DNA from 3 places in the Pseudarthrobacter sp. fls2-241-R2A-168 genome. Region 3 is predicted to be linked to each of the others. Evidence: riboswitches for the same ligand, from Rfam matches in the RefSeq annotation. Region 3 holds a riboswitch; each other region holds the start of a gene.

Region 1 (4,553 bases), on a different contig from region 3:
CAAGCACCTGAAGGACAACGGAGTGGACGTCAGCGACGTGGACGTGCAGGAATGGGGCCACTTCGTGTACTTTGCCGATCCCGACGGCAACAAGTGGGCGGTCCAGTACATCCCGGGCCGCGAAAGCTGAGATCTACCGGCAGAATGGGAACTATGGCTGCCTCCACCCCTGCTGGAACCTCCACCCCTGCTGGAATCCGGAACCTGACGTGCCGCGCCGTGCTCTTTGACATGGACGGCACCCTGGTGGATTCGACCGCGGTGGTGGAGCAGGTCTGGGGTGAATTCGCCGCGCGCTACGGGCTGGACCTGGAGGAGATTCTCCGCACCTCGCACGGCGTCCAGGCACGCGATACTGTCACCCGGTTTGCTCCTGAGGGTGCTGACGTGCCGGCACTGACGGCCGAACTCGGGGCGATGGAACGCGTCCGGACCGAAGGGATTGTGGCCCTGCCCGGTGCTGCCCGGTTGCTGGCAGCCCTGCCGGCGGACGCCGTCGCCCTGGTCACGTCCGCTGACCTCGTCCTGGCTGGCATCCGAATGGAAGCAGCCGGCCTGCCCATGCCGGCCGTAGCAGTCACAGCTGAACGGGTGACCCGCGGCAAGCCCGATCCGGAGGGATACCTGAAGGCCGCCGCCAACCTTGGCGTGGACCCGGCGGACGCCGTGGTGTTCGAAGACGCTCCAGCAGGAATCGCCGCAGGGGTGGCCGCCGGAATCCGCACGGTGGCCGTGGGACCCAACACCGGCCCGCTGCCCGCAGGCGTCCTGCACGTAGCGGATTACAGTGCTGTCACCGTCCGGACGAGTCAGGACGAGGCGGGCCGGACAGTCATTTCTTTCCGGCTTTAAGGTCGGCTACCACCTTGGCGATACGCCGCGACCGCGTTTCCGGCGTCTTGGCGTCGGCCAGCGGCTCCACGTACCGTCGCTGGGCGCTGTAGCTCAGCGTCGCGTAGAACTGCAGGGCGGCCGGTTCCGCCGCCATCGCAGCGGCAAGGTCTTCGGGGACTTCAACCACGCGGGGTTGGGTGTCGAGCTCGATGACCACGTCAACTGTGTCCCCAGCCGAAACGCCAACGAATTCGCGGTTGGCTGCGCTGAGCGAAATGAGGTTCTGGCCACCCATCACCGCGATGCTGCTGCGGTAGCTCCTGCCGTTGATGGTCACCACTACGGGCGGCCGTTTGCCCGCGTCCAAGGCCGCGAGGACCTCATCGGGAACTTCGATGCCGGTCTTGTTTCCGCTGCCTTGGATGGTGGTGGTGAACTTCATGGGTCACAGTATGCCGGGCCTTTTGCCACTCCCACGGATACGGCGCGCGCCATGGGGCATTGATCACCGAGTGCTCGGTACCAGTTGTGGACTCAGTACCAGTTGTGGGAGAGGTGGAAATTCAGCGCACCACACGGGGACTGGTAGCGCTCCTGGATGTAGTTCAGGCCCCAGTTGATCTGCGTACGGTAGTTCGTCAGGTAGTCCGGACCGGCGCTGGCCATCTTTTCAGCAGGCAGGGACTGGACGATGCCGTACGCGCCGCTGCTGGCGTTTGTAGCCGTGGTGGTCCAGTCGGATTCCTTGTCCCACAGGGTTACCAAGCACTGCATCTGGTCCGGCGCCCAGCCGTAGCTGGCAAGCTGCCCGGCGGCGTAAGCCTGGGCGCCGGCGGGGTCGTTGACCGCGACGGCGGGGGCCGGCTCAGGTGCGGGGGCCGGCTCAGGAGCGGCAGCAGGAGCCGCGGCCGGCTCGGGAGCCGGTGCCGGTGCCGCTTCGGCTGCGGGCGCTGATGCCGGTTCGGCAGCGGGTGCCGGTGCGGGCTCTGCCGCCTGCGGGGCCACGGCAATCTCCTCAGCAGCGGGGGCCGGTGCCGGGTTGGCCCGGATTTCGCTCTTTTCGATGCTGAGGTTGGACTGGGCCTCGGCGGCCTGGGTTTCGGTGGCGGCAACCCTGATGCTTGACTCGGTAGCCTGTCCGGCCGCCCCGACTCCTACCAGGAGTGCAGCGGATGCGGCGAAGACAGCGGCGCGCTTGCCGATGAAGGGAAACTTGCCGGCTTTGCGTCCGGCGTGGGGTGCAGACCCGGATTTCGGGCGCGGTTTAACCAGGAATTTGGACATGATGAATCGCCTCTCACACCTGCGGAGTTAGCTGTCGGGTTCGGATGAGGGCATCCGGCCGCACGGAAAAATTCACGTGCGTGCTTAACCCCAAGGGCACTCATTGCCCGGGACGGTGGGTCCCCCGCCTCTGCCGTTGCTCAAGCGGAATCCGGGAAGCGGCAGAGCTTGGCGTCATCCGGATATGGGTTCCCGATCAGGAACCTCACCCAATCGACGGTACAGGAGTCCGGCGCTTAAGTCACATTTTGGTAACAGAGATCACGACGGCGGCGCGTCGCTTTGCTACGAAAGCGAATGAAGGGGGAGCTGCAGGGCAAACTGGGTGCGCCCTGGCTGTGACGTCACCGTTACCCTGCCGCCGTGGGCCTCGACGATGGATTCCACGATGGACAAGCCCAGCCCGCTGGTGCCTTCGGCAACGGCGGCCCCGGACTGGCCGGACGCGCCCTTCCGGGCCGCGTCTGCGCGGGCGAAGCGCGAGAAGACGTGGTCCACGAACTCCGCAGGGATCCCGCCGCCGTCGTCCGTTACCGTTACTACCGCCGCGCCCTCAGACGACGTGCACACCCCGGTGACCACAGTGGTTCCGGCGGGAGTGTGTTTGCGTGCGTTGGAGAGCAGGTTCATCAGGACCTGGCGCAGCTGAGAGGCATCGCCGTTGACCACCACGGGCTCCTCGGGAAGCTCCAGCCGCCAGTTGTGGCCCGGGGCCATCACCTTTTCGTCGCTGACGCCCTCGATCACAAGCTGCGTGAGATCCACCCCGCTGAGCTTGAGCGGCTGGCCCTCATCGAGCCGGGCCAGCAGCAGCAGGTCTTCCACCAGGGCGGTCATGCGCTCAGACTGGCTCTGCACGCGCGCCAGCGACTTTTCGCCGTCGGGGGTGAAGTTCTCGGTCATCCGCATCAGTTCCGTGTAGCCGCGGATGGCCGTGAGGGGAGTACGCAGCTCGTGCGAGGCATCGGCCACAAACTGCCGCACCTTGGTTTCGCTCTTCTGCCGCGCCTGCAGCGCGTTGGCCACGTTGTCCAGCATGAGGTTGAGCGCGTGGCCCACGCTGCCCACTTCCGTTCCAGGGTTGGAGTTCGACGGCGGGACGCGCACCGCGAGTGCCACCTCGCCGGCGTCCAGCGGCAGCTGCGAAACGCGCGTGGCCACCTCTGACAGCTGCTCGAGCGGCTTCATGGTGCGCCGGATCAGCACTGTTCCTGCCAGCCCGATCAGCAGCAGACCGCCCAGGGATACGAACACAAAGGTCCAAACGAGGGAAGTGAGCGTACTTTCCTTGCCAGCGAGGGGGAGCCCGGTCACCAACACGTCGCCGAAGTCCGTCTTCGCGGCTGTCAACCGGTAGTCGCCGTTGGAGAGGGTGCGGTCCACCGGCTGTGCATCTGTGGCCAAAGCCAGCAGGGCCTGCTTGTCCTCGGCGGACAGTGGCGAGCGGGTGGTGTCCGAGGCCAGGAACCCGGCGCTGTTGACTTGTCCGTTGAGGATGCGGGCGTTCAGGGTGCCCACACTCTGGCCGCGGGCGTCCAGTGGATCCCGGCCTTTGAAGCCGCCCATGGGAGGCCGGCCCGGATCGTTCGACCGCTCCGCCGCCTGGCTGAGCTGGTCATCAAGCTGGCGGGTGAGGAACGCGTCCATGGAGGCGTAGCTGACCACACCCACGGCGCCGCAGATGGCGATCAGCAGGGTCATGGCAAGGAGGATGAGGCGGGTGCGCAGGTGCCAGGTGTTCGGCTTCAGCCAGCTCCGGCGCTGGGACGCAGCCTGTTGTAAGGCCATGGCGCCTACTCCGCTGGCTTGATGACGTATCCGGCCCCGCGCACCGTGTGGATCATGGGCGGATGCACCGCATCCACCTTCTTGCGCAGGTAGGAGATGTACAGCTCCACGATGTTGGCCTGGCCACCGAAGTCGTAATCCCAGACCCGGTCCAGGATCTGCGCCTTACTTATGACCCGCTTGGGGTTTTCCATCAGGTAACGGAGCAATGCGAATTGGGTGGCTGTGAGCTGGAGTTCCTCGCCCGCCCGGCTCACCTCGCGGGTGTCGATGTTCAGGACGAGGTCGCCCACCACCAGCTCAGCCGTATCCATGGCGGCCACCCCGGAACGCTGGACCAGGCGGTGCAGCCGCAGGAGGACTTCCTCCATGCTGAACGGCTTGGTGACGTAATCGTCACCGCCGGCTGCCAGGCCCACGATCCGGTCCTGCACTGCGTCCTTGGCTGTCAGGAACAGTGCCGGGACCTCGGGTGCGAAGGTGCGGATCCTTCCCAGCAGCTCAACGCCGTCGAATCCGGGCAGCATAACGTCCAGGACCAGGACGTCCGGGCGGAAGTCCTTGGCAAGCTTCACTGCTTCCGGCCCGTCCGCTGCCACAGCAACGGACCAGCCGGCCATGCGCAGGCCCATGCTCATGAGTTCTGA
Region 2 (4,553 bases), on a different contig from region 3:
CTGAATCAACGATCACTTTTGACGGGCGGTTTGCCCGGGAATTGTCGGAACTGGCTGTTCCCTGGCAGGCAGAGGAAGCGCCGGACCCCAAGCTTCTTGTCCTTAATGAGCAACTGGCCGCTGAACTTGGGCTGGACGCTGAATACCTCCGGTCATCGGAGGGCGTCAAGCTCCTCCTGGGAAACCACATCCCGGACGGGGCCACGCCGGTGGCACAGGCCTACGCCGGCCACCAGTTTGGCGGATACTCACCCCTGCTGGGCGACGGCCGGGCGCTCCTGCTCGGCGAGGTGACGGATGTGCACGGCCGGCTCCGCGATATCCACCTGAAAGGTTCCGGCCGTACGCCCTTCGCCCGGGCAGGCGACGGGCGTGCCGTCGTCGGGCCCATGCTGCGGGAGTACCTGGTGAGCGAGGCGATGTACGCCTTGGGCATCCCCACCACAAGGTCCCTTGCCGTCACGGCCACCGGCCGCCCGGTCCGCCGCGACACCATGCTTCCCGGAGCAGTCCTGGCGAGGGTGGCCAGCAGCCATCTGCGGGTGGGAAGCTTCCAGTACGCGCGGGCCACCGACAATATGGACCTTTTACGCCGCCTCGCCGATCATGCCATCAGCCGGCATTACCCCGCCGCTGCCCGGGCCGACAACCCCTACCTCGCCCTCTTCGAAGGGGTGGTGGCTGCGCAGGCCACACTGCTGGCCCAATGGATGCTGGTGGGCTTCGTCCATGGCGTGATGAATACAGACAACATGACCATTTCCGGGGAAACCATCGACTACGGGCCGTGCGCGTTTATGGATGCCTTCAACCCGGCCGCGGTCTACAGCTCCATCGACGTTGGCGGCCGTTACGCCTACGCCAACCAGCCCGTTATGGCTGAATGGAACCTCGCCCGCCTCGCCGAGGCAATGCTGCCGCTCATCAATGAAGACCAGGAACAGGCCGTAGCCCCCGCAGTGGAGGCATTGGGCGGGTTCCGCCGCCAGTACAGCGACGCCTGGTTCGCCGGTATGAAAACAAAGCTGGGAATCAGGGAAAGTCCTGCGGGGAGCCCTGAGGCGGAAGAAGCCTCGGAGCTCGTGGACGGTGTGATCGCCATCCTCAAGGACGGGCCGGTGGACTACACACGGTTCTTCCGGAACCTCGGGCACGCAGCGCGGGGAAACTCCCGCCCCGCCCGAAGCATGGTCCTGGATCTCGCCGCCTTCGACGCCTGGGCAGAACGGTGGCTGGCCCTGAAACCCGACGCCGGCCTGATGGACCGGGTCAATCCTGTCTACATTCCGCGCAACCACTTAGTTGAAGAAGCGCTCGCCGCGGCAACGGACGGCGATGTTGGTCCCTTCAACCGGCTCGTGGAGGTGGTCCGTGACCCGTACCGGGAACGGTCGGGGCTGGAGCGTTACGCCGAGGGAGCGCCGGAGGACTTCGGCAGCTACCAGACGTTCTGCGGCACCTGAGGACGGCGGACCCGGCAAAAACGAAACAGGGGCGGCAGGTGGGTAACCGCCTGCCGCCCCTGTCCGGGTGGTGTCGCCTAAGCTACGCGGACGAAGGAAGCGCCCGGGAGCCAGCTGATGGAGTGGACCTCGGTCTTGAAACCGTCCACGCCGCCGCTGACAACCTGGCCGTTGCCGGCGTACACACCAACGTGGCCGGCAGTGATCACAAGGTCACCGGCAGCGGGGGAGCCCACCACGGAGCCGTACTGGTAGAACTGGCCGGGAGCCAGGTCGCCAACAGACTTGCCCACGCTGCGCAGGGCCTTCTCCACCATGGCGGTGCAGTCCTGCTGGATGCCAACCTGGCCGTAGGCCGATGCCAGGATCGAAGCGCCGGCGCCCGAACCCGTGGCAGCTGCCGGAGCTGAAGCGTACGAAACATTCACTCCGGTGTTGGCCGGAGCCGCGGCAACGGCAGTCTGGACGGGGGCAGGAGCAGCGGCCGCCTGGACGGGGGCCGGAGCAGCTGCAACATAGCCGGCGCCCGGAATCTGGATCTGGTCGCCGGGGAAGATGATCGTGGAGATCGCCAGGCCGTTGGCGGCCAGTACATCGTTGAGGCTGACGCCGTAGGCGGCGGAGATGCCGCCCAGGGTGTCACCCGAAACCACGGTGTGGACGTTGGCGGCAGCTGCTGCCGGTGCAGCCACGGCAGCTGCGGGTGCCACGGACGCCTGGGTGTTAGTGGTCCCGGTGGTGTCCGGTCCGGTTACGCCTGCGTGGGCCGGGGCGCCCACACCGAAGGCAATGCCGGAAGCTGCTGCTACGGCCAGGGCCGGGCGGCCAAGCGACTTGGCGGATACAGCCAAGCCCTGGAGCGCGATTGAGCGGGCCGGAGTCGCGCGGTGACGGGCGGTGATGGAATTTTTTGACACGTTTGATCGCCTCTCCCATGCCTGCGGGGTGAGCTGTCGGGTTCGGGTTGGAGATACCCGGCCGGTAGCGGCTCCGGACGGAACGGAAGGCGCTATCGACTTAACCCCAAGGCCTCGCATGAGGCCGCGGAAAGGTGGTTCCCCCGTCCCTGCCAGCTGGAAACGATTGAATCCCGGGTCAGCGGCAGGGCTCGGCATGCTGAGGGGAATGTCCCGTCTGGGAGGGACACCTGAAGACCATAACCTGCCAGCCTGCCGATTGTCACATTTGAATAACATACGAGCGGCTTCTCTCGTATTCCGCAAATGACTGGAGGTTCTTTGCATAGCGGGCTGACCACGGAAGATAGGCGCGCCGGCGCGGAGTGCATGAGGTTCGTCACAAAGTAATAAAACGTGCTGCTGGCACCAGCCGAAGCGGCGCTCGTGGGCAGCACACGGCAGAGCTTTGGGCCGGCTGCGCGTGTGTGGCGTTCGATCTCTGGGTAGGGGTTCACCATTCCAGATTGCATAACGATGTCAGCACGCCAGCCTTCAACTGAAGGTTGAGAGCTGTATGCTTCCGAACTATGTCTCGGTTCGTTATCAAAGCCCGCCTGCCCCTGCCTGCGGCGCTGCTGGCCCTTGCCCTTGCGGGTACGGTTTGGCTCGGTCCGGCCGGGGCGGCGGACCAGGATCCGGCGGGTGATTACCCCTCCTGGGAGGACGTCCAGCAGGCAAAGCTGACGGAATCCGGCACCGCAGAGGAAATCAACAGGATCAGTGGCCTGCTGGCTGGCCTGCAGGCCCAATCCGAGTCCCTGGGGACAGCGGCCGTCCAGTCAGCGGCGGAGTATGCCGTCACCGATTCTGCGCTTCAGGCGGCCAGCGCAAAAGTGGAGACCCTCACCGCCCAGGTTTCCCAAGCAAACACCGAGCTGTCCCGGCACCGGAAGGACCTGGGCGCCCTCGCGGCCCAGTCCTATAAAACCGGCGGCACCACCATGGGATTCTTTGTTGCCCTCGATGCGATCCAGACCAACAGCGTCCAGGGTCTGAACGTGGTGCGCATCGTGGGTGACAAGACGGCAGCGCTGGTGGCCAGGGCCGAATCCGCCGGCAGGGTGGCGTCCTCGTTGGCTGCCCAGGAGAGCGCCGCCAAAGCCGAACGTGAGCGGCTGTCCCTGCAAGCCAAAGCGAAGCTGGACGCCGCCCGGTCCGCGCAGGAGGCGATGGCGCGCCAAGTGGCCGAAAGCCAGAAGCGCAGCGAGGAGCTGACAGCGCAACTTGCCTCCCTCAAGGGCACGACGGCGGCAGTTGAGGGCGCGTACCGGCAGGGCCAGGCGGCGCAGGCTGCCTACGAGGCAGCGCAGGCGGCAAAACGCGCCGCAGCCGCTGAACAGGCCCGCCTGCAGGCAGAGGCGGCAGCCAGGGCGGCCGCCGCGGCTGCCGCCCGCCCGCAGGCTCCAGCCGTCCCGGCGCCGGCAAATCCAGCACCCCCGAACCCCGCACCACCCGCAAATCCAGCACCCGCGAACCCCGCACCCGCCAACCCGGCGCCGGCGAATCCTGCTCCCGCACCCCAACTGCCGGTCGCACCCGTCCCGCCGCCCGTCGTCGTGCCGTCAGTTCCAGGCGGTGCCGTCAATGACCCCGCAGGGGCCAAAAGCTACGCCTCGGGGCGGCTGGGCGCGTACGGCTGGGGCCAGGACCAGTTCCTGTGCCTCGCCCAGCTCTGGACCAAGGAATCGAACTGGCTGACAACGGCCACCAACCCCTACTCCGGTGCTTATGGAATAGCCCAGGCGCTGCCGCCCGGCAAATACTCCAGCGCCGGCAGCGACTGGCTCACCAGCTACCGCACCCAGGTCGATTGGGGCCTGGGCTACATCCGCGGCCGGTACGGCTCGCCGTGCGGGGCCCGGAACCATTCGGTGGCCAACAACTGGTACTGACCGGCGCGCTAGGCTTTTCCCATGCCTGACTTCGAACGGTTCCGGATCCTGCTCGAGGAGGAGCGGGCGCGGAAAGTGGCGCTGCTTCCGGCCCTCCGCGCCGACATCGCTTCGGCCAACTCCGCCCGCCAGGATTCCAACGTGGACGACGAACATGATCCCGAAGGCTCCACCATCGCCTTCGAACTCTCCCAGGCGTCGGCGCTTCTCAAGCAGAGCAGCGCCGGGCTGGACCAGGT
Region 3 (4,553 bases):
CGTCCTGGCTACTTGCGCAGCTCGCCCACGACGTAGTCGATGCTTTCCAGCAGGGCCGAAACATCTGCCGGCTCGATGGCCACGAACGTTGCGATGCGGAGCTGGTTGCGGCCCAGCTTGCGGTAGGGCTCGGTGTCCACGATGCCGTTGGCGCGCAGGACCTTGGCCACTGCGGCTGCGTCCACGGACTCGTCGAAGTCGATGGTGGCGATGACGTTTGAGCGCTCGTCCGGGTTAGTGACGAAGGGAGTGGCGAACCCGGAAGCCTCGGCCCAGCTGTAGATGCGGCCGGCGGAATCGGCGGTGCGCTTGGACGCGAAGTCCAGGCCACCGTTGGAGTTCAGCCACTGCACCTGTGCATCCAGCGTCACCAGGGTGGACAGCGAGGGGGTGTTGTACGTCTGGTTCAGGCGGGAGTTGTCGATGGCGGTCTGCAGGTCCAGGAAGTCGGGGATCCAGCGGTCGCCGGCCTTGATCCGGGCGGCGCGTTCCAGGGCGGCAGGGGAGAACAGACCAAGCCACAGCCCGCCGTCGGAGGCAAAGTTCTTCTGCGGGGCAAAGTAGTAAACGTCACTCTGTGCCACGTCGACGTCCAGGCCGCCGGCAGCAGAGGTGGCGTCCACCAGGACAAGCGAGCCCTCGTCCGCGCCGGAGACGCGCTGTACGGGAGCAGAGACGCCGGTACTGGTCTCGTTCTGCGGCCAGGCGTAAACGTCCACGCCGGCTTCAGCCTGCGCGGAGGGGCGGGTGCCGGGCTCGGACTTGATGATGGAGGACGCCTCAAGGAAGGGTGCCTTGTTGGTGGCTGCGGCAAACTTGGAGCCGAACTCACCAAAGGAAAGATGCTGCGCCTTCTTCTCGACCAGGCCGAAGCTGGCGATGTCCCAGAATGCCGTGGAGCCGCCCACGCCAAGAACTACCTCGTACCCTTCAGGTGCCCGGAAGAACTGGCTCAGTCCCTCGCGGACGGAGCCCACGAGGTTCTTGACCGGGGCCTGGCGGTGGGAGGTGCCGAGGATGTCCTTTGACGCGGCTGACAGGGCATCAATCTGCTCCTGCCGGACCTTGGAAGGCCCGGCGCCGAACCGTCCGTCCTTGGGGAGGAGATCGGCGGGAATAGTGATGCTGGTTTCGCTCACGGGTGCTCCAATTTCGGCATGGACATAACTGTGGTCCGGACGGGTGTTGGCGGCCGGCAGTCTGCGGTGACTGCAACCAGGGCCTTCCTCATTCTGCCTGAAGCGCTGATTCCGCGGGAACCCGGACCGTCATAGTCCAGTCAATGAGACGCCCCCGTAGCACACGTGCGAACTATTCGGACAAAGTCAAAATAGGCTAAGCTTTTCCACGGACTACGTCGCGGTGTAAGGCGATACGGTGGGACAACGCAAGGTACTGCGCTCGAGGAGCTGAGCTGGATGACGGATCTGATCGACACTACGGAGATGTACCTTCGGACCATTTTGGAGCTTGAGGAAGAGAACATCGTTGCTCTTCGTGCGCGCATCGCCGAACGGCTCCGCCACTCCGGGCCCACCGTCTCCCAGACCATCGGCAGGATGGAGCGGGACGGGCTGGTGGTTGTCTCCGGAGACCGGCATCTGGAACTCACGGAAACGGGCCGCAAGCGCGCAACGGAGGTTATGCGCAAGCACCGGCTCGCCGAGCGCCTGCTTGCCGATGTGATCGGCCTGGACTGGGCCTACGTCCATGACGAAGCCTGCCGCTGGGAACATGTGATGAGCGAACGGGTGGAGCGGCGCATCTACGAGTTGCTCAACCACCCCACCGAATCACCGTACGGAAATCCGATTCCCGGCCTGGCAGCCCTGGGCGGCACGCCGTCCCTGGGTTTTGCCGACGGCGCCATCAGCCTCCTGGATGCGATGAAGTCCTATGGTCCGGCATCAGAGGTGACTGTGAGCCGGCTTGCAGAACCCATTCAAGTGGAACCGGAACTGCTGTCCCAGCTCGACGAGGGCGGTATCCGGCCGGGCGCCGCAGTGGCCCTGGAGCGGGTGGGCGATTACATTTCGGTACGGGTTCCGGGTATTGAAGGGGCGCTGGAACTGCCGCCCGAGGTGGCCGCGCACGTGTTTGTCGCCATTCGCCAGCCTGCAGCTTAAGGGGCTGACTACCCCATCACGGGGCATATACCCAAAGATAACGGAATTGTTACTAAGGGCCTTAAGCCCCTATAGTTGAACCAAGCGTTGATATTAAAGCGTTACCTGATCTGGAGCCGAGCTCTGCCAGCGGATCAGGAGCACGAGTCGTAACTGGCAGAGGCGGGGGAACCACAAGCGGCAGCGGGGGACTGCCTTGGGGTGAAGTCCGTCAGCAGCAAGCCTCTTCCAGTGAAGGATCCCTCCCGGGATATCTCTGTGCCGAAGCTTGCTTACGGCGGACCGGGTCTTTGAACTCTCTGACCCGAATCCGACAGCTAACTTCGCAGGCTTTCCAGAGAGGAACCCTTCTTGACCATGCAGAATTCCAGGGGACGCCGCCGCGCGGCGGGCCCCGCTTCGACACCGCGTGTTGTCGAAGTCATCACCTCGGAGCGCCCCCGCGATCTCCACCGTGATGCGCGCCGCCGTCGGGGTCCCCTCCGCCAGATCACCGAGTTCGCGTCCGCCAGCGGCATCGGCCAAAAGGCCGGCGTTGCCCTTGCCGCCACCGGCCTGGTCCTTACGGTCACGGTTCCGGCCACCAGTCCCGTTATGGCCACTGATGCTTCGGGCGCTACGCCTGTTGCCGCCTCCGCCGTGGCGCCCCAGCCCCAGATTTCAGCCGAAGCCGGAGCGCAGATCGACTTCAGCCGCTCCGCCGTGGTGACCCAGGCTGATCCGGACGGCAAGCTGAAGCAGCTGCTCAGTGCACAATCGGCGGGCGCCATCAGCCGCGCCGCCTCGGCCGGCAGCCTCGGCGCTCCGCTCGCCGTGATGACCACCGCATCGCCCTTCGGCTACCGCGTCAGCCCCATCACCGGCGGCACCGGCGACTTCCACCGCGGACAGGACTATGTGGCGCAGTGCGGCACCTCCGTTATGGCCGCCGCCACCGGAACCGTGACCTTTGTGGGCTGGCACCAGTTCGGTGGCGGGAACCGCGTTGTGATCGACCACGGGAACGGGCTGGAAACCACCTACAACCACCTGTCGTCCTCCAGCGTGAAGGAAGGGCAGACCGTATCGCGCGGGGAAGTTATCGCGCTCAGCGGCACCACGGGAGCCTCCACGGGCTGCCACCTGCACTTCGAGGTCCAGGTCAACGGCGAAGTGGTTGATCCCACTGGCTGGCTCTAGTCAAGTGACGGTGAACTATCAGATGATCTTGACTTGCCGTGACCTGAATGTGACATTCATTCAAAACTGCTGTACCGTCTAACTCGCGTCAACTTTTCCGAAGTTGACGCTCTTGTGCGGATTGCCTAGCTCTGCCACCGCTCAAGGTCCGTTCGCATGACATCGTCTGGCAGGGGCGGGGGAACCAATTTTGGCCTTTCCATGGAAAGGCCTTGGGGTTAAGTCGCAAAGCTTCCCAGGAAGCAGCGCGGCCGGGTGACTCCCATCCGAATCCGACAGCTCACCTCGCAGGCATTGGGAGAGGCTACCTTCGTGTCTTCACGCCATAATTCTGCGCGCCACCGTGCGCAAACGGTTCGTACCAACCCCTTGGATACTGTGTCCAAGGCCGTTAGTGCCAATGCCGGGACAGTTGGTCGCCAGGCTGCAGTCATCGCAGCTGCCTCCGGCCTGATCCTGAGCATGGGCCTGCCAGCCACTGCCGCGGACAACGCCGCTGGTGTTTCCGCTTCCACCGAGTCCGGGTCGGCCCAGAGCGCGCTTGCCGTTACTGCCGCCCCCACTGCCACCGTGTCCTTCGAGCGCCCGGTGGTCAAGACCACAGCCGCTCCCAAGGTGCAGACCGTACGCACCCAGTCCACCGCCTCCGCAACTGGAAACGCTGCCACCGGTACTGCTGCCTCCGCTACGGAGAAGCTGGCCGAGACTGTCTCCTCTGCTTCCACCTCGGGCATCGCCGCAATCGCCTACACCGGAATCGGCCACTCGTACGTATGGGGCGGCACCAGCCCCGTCACGGGCTGGGACTGCTCGGGCTTCACGCAGTGGGTCTATGCCCAGGCCGGCATCAGCATCCCCCGCACCAACGCGTGGACGGCCATGAAGCCGACCTCCACTCCGCAGCCCGGTGACCTCGTTATGCAGAACGGTGGCGCCCACGTTGGCATCTACGTTGGCAACGGCATGATGATCAGCGCACTGAACCCCTCCCAGGGAACGCTGCTGCACGCGGTAGCCGCCACCGGCTCCTCCGCGTTCTTCACAATGAACTAGTTCTTCGACCTCCGGGTCCAAGGGCTTTTTCTTTGCCCCCAAGCTTTTTTCGCTAAATCACACATCCCCGTTCGGGACGTGCCGGCGTACCCCCAAGATGCCGGCACGTCCAAACCCCCTGTCTGCCTACAAGGCGACGGGGGAATACGAAAGAGAGAACTGATGACTACTCGTGCAACCGCACGGCATCGCGCC

Evidence for each region. Region 3 has a riboswitch for cyclic di-AMP ahead of QRN11_RS07985 (M23 family metallopeptidase). Riboswitches for the same ligand answer to the same signal wherever they lie in the genome.
Region 1: another riboswitch for cyclic di-AMP. It lies ahead of QRN11_RS21065 (aggregation-promoting factor C-terminal-like domain-containing protein); the one in region 3 lies ahead of QRN11_RS07985 (M23 family metallopeptidase).
Region 2: another riboswitch for cyclic di-AMP. It lies ahead of QRN11_RS05300 (C40 family peptidase); the one in region 3 lies ahead of QRN11_RS07985 (M23 family metallopeptidase).

What each region holds. Positions count from the first base shown of each region.
Region 1 covers NZ_JARVSG010000047.1:6,079-10,631, forward strand. Annotated here, with positions in the region: gene QRN11_RS21050 (glyoxalase superfamily protein) at 1-130, shown strand, start outside; gene QRN11_RS21055 (HAD-IA family hydrolase) at 154-852, shown strand; gene QRN11_RS21060 (YdeI/OmpD-associated family protein) at 833-1,276, opposite strand; gene QRN11_RS21065 (aggregation-promoting factor C-terminal-like domain-containing protein) at 1,369-2,118, opposite strand; cyclic di-AMP (ydaO/yuaA leader) riboswitch at 2,124-2,285, opposite strand; gene QRN11_RS21070 (sensor histidine kinase) at 2,404-3,906, opposite strand; gene QRN11_RS21075 (response regulator transcription factor) at 3,912-4,553, opposite strand, start outside.
Region 2 covers NZ_JARVSG010000007.1:20,848-25,400, forward strand. Annotated here, with positions in the region: gene QRN11_RS05295 (protein adenylyltransferase SelO) at 1-1,463, shown strand, start outside; gene QRN11_RS05300 (C40 family peptidase) at 1,541-2,380, opposite strand; cyclic di-AMP (ydaO/yuaA leader) riboswitch at 2,384-2,548, opposite strand; gene QRN11_RS05305 (coiled-coil domain-containing protein) at 2,950-4,314, shown strand; gene QRN11_RS05310 (TraR/DksA family transcriptional regulator) at 4,336-4,553, shown strand, end outside.
Region 3 covers NZ_JARVSG010000010.1:204,051-208,603, reverse strand. Annotated here, with positions in the region: gene serC (phosphoserine transaminase) at 9-1,139, opposite strand; gene QRN11_RS07990 (iron-dependent transcriptional repressor DtxR) at 1,419-2,126, shown strand; cyclic di-AMP (ydaO/yuaA leader) riboswitch at 2,262-2,473, shown strand; gene QRN11_RS07985 (M23 family metallopeptidase) at 2,484-3,305, shown strand; cyclic di-AMP (ydaO/yuaA leader) riboswitch at 3,453-3,613, shown strand; gene QRN11_RS07980 (C40 family peptidase) at 3,684-4,358, shown strand; gene QRN11_RS07975 (NlpC/P60 family protein) at 4,521-4,553, shown strand, end outside.